DNA from 2 places in the Paenibacillus sp. FSL R5-0407 genome. Region 2 is predicted to be linked to the other one. Evidence: riboswitches for the same ligand, from Rfam matches in the RefSeq annotation. Region 2 holds a riboswitch; the other holds the start of a gene.
The links. Region 2 has a riboswitch for S-adenosylmethionine ahead of NYE70_RS12370 (methionine ABC transporter ATP-binding protein). Riboswitches for the same ligand answer to the same signal wherever they lie in the genome.

Region 1 (4,213 bases), 2.5 Mb from region 2:
CATTCCCGCTCCAAGCACGATCATAATGCCGAGGACAACATAGTAACTGTACTTCCAATGAAGTTCAGGCATATGGTCGAAGTTCATTCCGTAGATGCCGGTAATTAGCGTAAGCGGGATGAAAATCGTCGTAATCGCCGTAAACACGCGCATGATTTCATTCGCACGGTTGGCGATGGCGGCCTGATAAGCTTCTCGTAAGTTTCCTACGAGTTCCCGGAACGTATCGAAGTTTTCGGAAATCTTAACGGCGTTCTCATAGATGTCGCTGAAATATTTCTGCAATTGGTCGTCGATCAGCCGCAGGTCTTTTTTGTTTAGAATATTAATCACTTCTTTTTGCGGACCCAGCACTTTCTTAAGCCAGAGTATTTCGCTTCGCAGACCGATAATTTCGTTAAGATGGGACCGCTTGGTATGCATGAGAATGTCTTCTTCCAGCTTCTCGATCTTGACTTCGATCCGGTCACCGACGATGAAATAATTGTCAACCACAAGGTCGATAAGGAAATAAAGGAACCGGTCGGGCTCGCTGACCTCCTGTTCCCAGAGGATCGGCTTTACAGCCCGGAGTTCGTTGATTTTTTGTTTGGTTACGGTAATGATATAATGCCGGCCCAGAAAAACGTTCAGCGCCCGCAAGAAGATTTCCTCGTCATCATAACGGATACTGTTGACTACAATAAAATAGTGGTTGTCATAAGTTTCGATTTTTGGACGCTGCTCTTCTTCGGTAAGACAATCCTCCACCGCAAGATCGTGCAATGAGAACAGCGGCTGAAGCAGGGCCAGGTCTTCAACATCGGCATCGATCCAATAGAACCCTTGCTCAGGCGGTGTTGTTGTCATTTCTACATCTGCTACCGGAGTAAATACACCGGCGACTACATGACGGATTTTCATGCTCTTCACTCCCTTTCCGGCTGGAAGCAGCCGGTTATGCTCACTTTGGTCTGGCTGAGCACAGGAAGGTGATACAGCGGCGGTGCGGGAACGCCGAATAAGGCGTTTTATGAAAACACCGGGAAAAGAAAGTGCCCGTTATTACCCGCAGGGCGCCTGCTGATCGGTTTCCTATGCGATTGTTGCTTCAGGATAATACACTGCGGACTCGGGTCGCCTTCCATCCTCGGATTCACCTCTTTGTTATTAGGGATATAGTGCCTCTTAAACACTTGTCTAGTATAACGCCGGGGTGTGAATTGTTTCAAGCCAAAAAGTTGTGGACAAATAAGGGCATTTGGCTTGTGAAAATATACATTTCATGTATAATGAAAATCAGTATATTTAAATTTGATTACAAAACTAAATACTTAGACGATTTTCTTATCAAGAGTAGGTGGAGGGACTGGCCCGATGATACCCGGCAACCGGCGATACGTCGCACGGTGCTAATTCTTGCGGAACCGAGTAGTGCGATTTGTCGGCACCCGGTCTCTGAGAGATGAGAGAGGAGCATTCAGGAATAAATGATGACCTTTCTCTATGTTAAGAGTGAGGTCTTTTTTCTTGTCAACGCCCGCTTTCAGCAAGCAAAATTCCAGTCTAGTCGTCAGAAGGAGTGAAAATTATGCCGATTAAAGTACCGGATCATTTGCCGGCCAAGGAAGTGCTTACGAACGAAAATATTTTTGTGATGGATGAGAGCCGGGCCTATCAGCAGGATATACGTCCGCTGCGCATCGCCATTCTGAATCTGATGCCGATCAAGGAAACGACGGAGTCTCAAATCTTGCGTCTGCTTGGCAATACGCCGCTTCAGGTCGAGATCGTTTTGCTTCACCCCCGGTCACATACTTCCAAGAACACGTCCGCGGAACACCTGAACATGTTCTACAAAACCTTTGATGAAATCAGAGGCCGCCGCTTTGACGGTATGATTGTGACGGGTGCTCCGGTCGAACAGTTTGAATTTGAAGAAGTGAATTATTGGGAAGAGTTGAAGGAAATCTTCGAATGGAGCAAAAGCCACGTAACTTCGACGATGCATATATGTTGGGCTTCCCAAGCGGGTCTCTATTATCACTACGGCGTCCGGAAATTGAACTTGGAGAAAAAGTGCTTCGGCGTGTTCCCGCATACGGTCAACAATCCGCATGTGAAACTTCTGCGCGGCTTTGACGAAGTGTTCCAGGTGCCCCACTCCCGTCACACGGATGTCTCCCGGGAAGATATCGAACGCGTGCCTGAGCTTGAAATCTTGGCGGAATCCGAAGAAGCCGGCATCTATCTCGTAGCGTCGCGGGACGGGAAGCAGATTTTTGTAACCGGCCATTCGGAGTACGATCCATGTTCACTCAAATGGGAATACGACCGGGATGTCGCTAAAGGACTCGACATCGACTTGCCGGTCAACTACTATCCGAATAACGATCCTTCCAAAACTCCCGCTTCAAGCTGGAGAGCGCATGCTAATTTATTATTCTCCAACTGGCTGAATTACTATGTGTATCAGGAAACACCCTATGATATCGATCAATTGGCCGAATTTATTTATCAGATCTAAAGTGGAGGGGTATTCAAGGTGAAAGAGAACAAATGGCATTTGGAGAGCAGATTGGCACAAATCGGTTCGATAGAAGAGCCGGTCACGGGTGCGGTAAACTACCCGATATATCAAGCGACAGCGTTCCGGCATCCGCGGCTCGGTCAGAGCACGGGATTTGATTATTCCCGTACGAAGAGCCCGACCCGAACTGTACTTGAAGAAGCTTCCGCGGCACTCGAATGCGGGGACGCGGGATTTGCCTGCAGTTCGGGTATGGCCGCGCTGCAGACCGTATTCAGCTTGTTTTCCCAGGGCGATCATCTGATCGTATCGCTTGATTTGTACGGAGGAACTTACCGGTTGCTGGAGCGGATATTGTCCAGGTTCGGAATTAGCGCTTCCTATGTGGATACCAACGATTTGGACGCCCTTGAGAGCGAACGCAAACCGAATACGAAAGCGGTATTCATTGAAACTCCGACCAATCCGTTGATGATGATTACCGACATTGAGGCGGTTACTGTTTGGGCGAAGCGTCATCAGCTGCTGACCGTTGTGGATAATACGCTGCTGACGCCATATTTTCAGCGCCCGCTTGAACTTGGCGCGGATATTGTCGTCCACAGTGCGACCAAATATTTGGGCGGCCATAACGATGTGCTTGCCGGCTTGATTATCACGAAGGGTGAAGAATTGTCACGCGAGATCGCTTTTCTTCACAATTCCATCGGTGCAGTGCTCAGCCCAACCGACTCCTATCAGCTTATGCGCGGCATGAAGACCTTGGCACTGAGAATGGAACGCCATGAGAGCAATGCGCTCGCCGTCGCGAAATACTTGCAGCAGCATCCGCAAATCGCGGAGGTGTTCCATCCCGGACTGCCGGATCATCCGGGTCATGATATTCAAAAGAAGCAAGCGAGCGGCAATACGGGGATCTTTGCTTTTAAAGTAACCGATGCCCGTTATGTTGAGCCCGTGCTCCGGCACCTGGAATTGATTGCTTTTGCGGAAAGTCTGGGCGGAGTGGAATCGCTGATGACTTATCCGGCAGTTCAGACCCATGCCGACATTCCTGTGGAAATCCGCGAAGCGGTTGGTGTAGACGACCGGTTGCTCCGCTTCTCGGTAGGTATTGAGCATGCGGAGGATTTGATCGCGGACCTGGGTCAGGCACTCGAGGCAGCTCGGCTGGAAGTCGAAGGAGGTCAAGGGAATGAGTGATAGCGGACAATCTCAGCAAGGCGGATCGCCGGAATTACCGGCCAAGAAATTCGATACGAAGCTGATCCACTTCGGAAATGAAGTCGACGCCGCTACGGGGGCGTCCAGCGTCCCGATCTACCAGGCATCCACTTTCCATCATCACGACATCTTTAACCCGCCGGAATACGACTATAGCCGTTCGGGCAATCCGACCCGTCAGGCGTTGGAAGATTATATAGCGGTTCTCGAGGGCGGTTCGCGCGGATTGGCGTTTGCCAGCGGTATGGCGGCGATCTCGACCACGTTCATGCTGTTTTCGGCCGGCGATCATCTGATTGTGACGGAAGATGTATACGGCGGTACATATCGGTTGCTTACCAATATATTAAGCCGGATGAACATTGAGGCGACCTTCGTCGACATGACGGATTTTGCCGCAGTTCAAGCGGCTCTGAAGCCGAATACGAAGGCCGTGTTTATGGAGACGCCGTCCAATCCGACCCTTAAAATCACGGACCT
Region 2 (4,213 bases):
ACATTATTCAAACGACAAAAATCACATCGCCCCTGGCTCGTACAGGCGGCGATGTTTGTATTTGTGAACATTTTGTCACAGTTTCTCTATGATTAGCTCTATTCGATCAGGTATAATGATTATGATTTATGGATGTTTGTATCTCCTTACACTGATATAGCGGGTGAGCATTTTGAATACGAAGCAATTGAAATGGCTTAGCTATATTTCTTGCTTAGTCATGTTCTTGGCAACACTGGGCGGAAGCGTGGTTACCAAGACCGAATCGGGCCTCGGCTGCGGCAATGATTGGCCTCTGTGCCACGGGAAATTCGTACCGGCCCACACGATCGCCTCCTTGATCGAATACTCGCACCGGGCAGTCAGCGGAGCCGCGGGCTTGTTGTCATTGGCGGCCTTTGTGGCGTTTTGGATGTACCGGAAGCAACGCCGGGATCTGCAGATTTATTCTTTTCTTGCGCTTGTATTTGTCATGGTTCAAGCCGTCATGGGCGCGATGGCGGTCATATTTCCTACGTCTTCGGCAGTCATGGCGCTGCACTTCGGCTTTTCACTGATAGCTTTTGCCAGCTCGGTGATTCTCGTCCTTGGCATTCGCGAAGATGAAGCCAGGGAGAACGGGAAGCAGCCCGCGCCGACCAAACTGTATGTTTCCCGCGGATTCCGTAATTTGACCTGGTTCGCTACAGCCTACACATACATCGTGGTATATATCGGCGCCTATGTGAGTCATACCGATTCCGCCGGCGGCTGTACAGGCTGGCCGCTCTGTAACCGGGAACTCATCCCGGAACTTTCGGGCGGTGTCGGCATCGCTTTTATTCACCGGGTTGCGGCTGCGCTGCTGTTAATCCTGGTAGCCACGGTCGGTCATTTTGCCTATCGTAAACATCCGGGGAATCGGGAAATCCGTTCACTCGGCGTAGCGGCCACCGTGTTGATCCTGGTACAGGTATTCACCGGCGCAAGTATTGTGTTCACGTTGAACAATTATGAAGTGTATTTGTTTACCTCTCTTGCCCATATCATTGTTTTGGCGGCCTTGTTCGGGGTACTTTGTTATATGAGCGTCAGAACTTGGCAGTTAAGCAGAAACAAGGACGGACGTGCTCAATAACATTGTGCAGGAATGAGCTTAGAGACATTCGGGAAGTGTTATACAATAGGCAGGGAGAACGGATACCCGGATTCATTGACGGAAGCGAGGAAACAATATGCTGCGAAGCTTGCTTGGCGAACCGCCAAGAGAAAATGAAGGTCTGCTGAAGGACGCTATCGACGCCATGGTACAAATGACGAAGCTGCTGCAAAAAGAAACGGAGCTTCATAAAGACCCGACCCATGATTTTCGGAAGCTCGAAATTTGGACGCTCGGTCTGATCGCTTCGCTGGATGAATTGGAGCAGTGTCTGCATGCGGCTTCCTTCTTTCGGAAGAAGGTAGTCCACGATTCGGAGGCGGATATGGATCCGATCGAGCGGGGCGATTATGCGCGATACGTATTTTTTTACAAGGACGGATTCATCCGCGTGTTTGCCACGCTGGACAAGCTGGGCACGGTGCTCAACGAGCTGTTCGATCTCAAAACCTCCAAAGTCAAAGCTCATTTCTCATACTTCACGGTGCTTCGGCAGTTCCGGTACATGAAGGTACATATGGAGCTGGGAGATCGGCTGGTTGCCATTAAAGAGAAGTATAAGGAACCGCTCGCCGTCTTGAGACAGCGCCGCAATACGGAGATCCATTACATGAATTCGGAAATGAAGGATGATCTTTGGCAGCGGCATCAGACTTTGCATGGGAAAATAGAGCTTGAGGATCTGGACCGTCATCTGCACGATTTGGAGCAAGGTTATCTCATGGTTTGCGAAACGCTGGAAGCGTCTTTTTCATACGCGAATCAGCGCTGGAAGAAGGTTTCGGGGAGATAGAATATATTTCCGATCGGGCTACGTATTTTTTCCTTTGACAAAACAGGGCAAAACTCCTATACTCTAAACTAGTTTCAGAAATAATTTCATATTTTTCTTATCGAGAGAGGCGGAGGGAAAGGCCCGATGAAGCCCAGCAACCGATTCGAATCAGGTAGGGAGCTACGGCCCCGTCATGCCGATACCGAATGTCATGGTGCTAATTCCTTCAAAATCGCGTTGTGCATGCATCGCAGGTTTTGACAGATGAGAAGGCATTGTCTTTACGTAAAGAGAGCCCTTTGAATCTGTGGGGCTCTTTTCTGTTTTTGCTGGATATACATGGAAAAATTGCGCAAACAGGAGGCTATAAGTTTGATTGAACTCAAACAGCTCACTAAAATATATGGCAGCAAAAAGAAGACGACCACCGCGTTATCCGGTCTTAACCTGAAGGTGAACAAAGGTGAAATCTTCGGGGTAATCGGGCACTCCGGCGCGGGTAAAAGTACGCTCATCCGCTGCATCAACTTGCTGGAACGACCTTCCCAAGGCGAGGTTTGGGTCGGCGGCACGGATCTGACCAAGCTGGGCAAGCGGGAGCTTCAACAGCACCGCCGGAAGATCGGTATGATATTCCAGCATTTCAACCTGCTGTCTTCAGCCACAGTATATGATAATGTCGCATTTCCGCTAACACTGACCGGGACTCCCAAGGCCCAGATCCAGGACAAAGTGAATGAACTGCTGGCTCTGGTCGGGCTGGAAGAGCACCGCGGGAAGTATCCCGCCCAGTTATCCGGCGGACAGAAGCAGCGGGTAGGCATCGCGCGGGCCCTGGCCAGCGATCCGGATGTGCTCCTATGCGACGAAGCTACGTCGGCCCTGGATCCGCAAACCACGGATTCCATTCTGAAGCTCTTGCTTGATATCAATCGGAAGTTCAATCTGACGATTCTGCTGATCACGCATGAGATGCATGTCATCCAGAGCATTTGCGACCGCGTCGCGGTCATTCATGAAGGGGGCATCGTGGAAGAAGGGCCGGTCACCGAGGTGTTCCTGAAACCGCGGCATTTCGTAACACGGGAGTTCATCAATCGTGACGCAGCCGGCTCGGCCGGCGAAGAAGGCTTGAAGCTGGCGGCATCGGTGCCTCATCCGGAATGGGCGAGACTGGTGAAGATCACATTCCTCGGCGCCAAGACCTATGAATCGGTGTTGTCCCAGGTGGTCCGGGAAACCGGCGTAAACTTCGCGATTCTGCAGGGGACGATCTCAACGATCAAGGACGTGCCGTACGGCAAACTGACGGTTTCCTTTGAAGGAGACGACGAGAAAGTGGAGCGGACGCTTGCTTTGTTAAGAGAACGGGATCTTGATGTGGAGGTGATCGGGTAATGTGGGGGTTGGACTTTTCTAAAATCGACTGGGCCGAAATGGGCACAGCTTCTACGGATACGCTGCAAATGATGGGCTATGCCACCCTGTTCACGTTTCTGATCGGATTGCCGCTGGGCGTGCTCTTATATACCTTTTCCCGTTCCAGTTCGCCGGTTCTTGGGTGGGTCTATCGGATTCTGTCCCTCATCGTCAACATTATCCGTTCCGTACCGTTCATCATTCTGATCGTTGCTCTAATCCCTGTTACCCGGGCGATTATGGGGGTATCTTCCGGAGTGGAAGGAACCATTCCGCCGCTCGTGATCGGAGCCGCTCCGTTCTTTGCCCGTCTCGTCGAGACGGCGCTGCGCGAGGTGGATCGCGGGGTCATTGAAGCTTCGCACGCGATGGGAGCTACGACCTTTCAGGTCATCCGCAAGGTGCTGCTGCCGGAATCGTTGCCCGGCCTAATCGCAGGCATGACCATTACCGCAGTTACCCTGGTATCTTACACCGCGATGTCGGGTATGGTAGGAGGCGGCGGACTCGGCGACTTGGCGATTCGTTACGGGTATTACCGCTACGAGAAGGAAGTTATGATTGTCTCCGTTGTTTTCATGGTCATCCTGGTGCAAGTGCTGCAAATGCTTGGTGACCGGCTGGTGATTCATTTTACGAGGAAATAAGGAAACCTTATATAGATTAAATCCTTATTCAAAAACTATTAGGAGGTCATACTGTTATGAAGAAATGGACTTTTTCGTTATTGACGCTGGCTTTGGTTCTGGTACTCGCCGCTTGCGGCAACAATGCAAAGAACGACAACTCCGCGGCAGGCAATACGCCGGCTGCAGGGAACGACGCCGCGAATACTCCGGCTGCAACCGAACCGGTTAAACTGGTCGTTGGCGCAACCGTAC

Region 1: it holds a riboswitch for S-adenosylmethionine, as region 2 does, so the genes downstream of both, metA (homoserine O-acetyltransferase MetA) here and NYE70_RS12370 (methionine ABC transporter ATP-binding protein) in region 2, are expected to answer to the same signal.

What each region holds. Positions count from the first base shown of each region.
Region 1 is NZ_JBBPAX010000001.1:24,952-29,164, forward strand. Features, by position in the region: gene corA (magnesium/cobalt transporter CorA) at 1-903, opposite strand, end outside; SAM riboswitch class I at 1,324-1,451, shown strand; gene metA (homoserine O-acetyltransferase MetA) at 1,571-2,506, shown strand; gene NYE70_RS00145 (PLP-dependent transferase) at 2,525-3,712, shown strand; gene NYE70_RS00150 (trans-sulfuration enzyme family protein) at 3,705-4,213, shown strand, end outside.
Region 2 is NZ_JBBPAX010000001.1:2,555,908-2,560,120, reverse strand. Features, by position in the region: gene NYE70_RS12380 (COX15/CtaA family protein) at 173-1,117, shown strand; gene NYE70_RS12375 (Cthe_2314 family HEPN domain-containing protein) at 1,215-1,931, shown strand; SAM riboswitch class I at 2,026-2,184, shown strand; gene NYE70_RS12370 (methionine ABC transporter ATP-binding protein) at 2,286-3,311, shown strand; gene NYE70_RS12365 (methionine ABC transporter permease) at 3,311-3,979, shown strand; gene NYE70_RS12360 (MetQ/NlpA family ABC transporter substrate-binding protein) at 4,036-4,213, shown strand, end outside.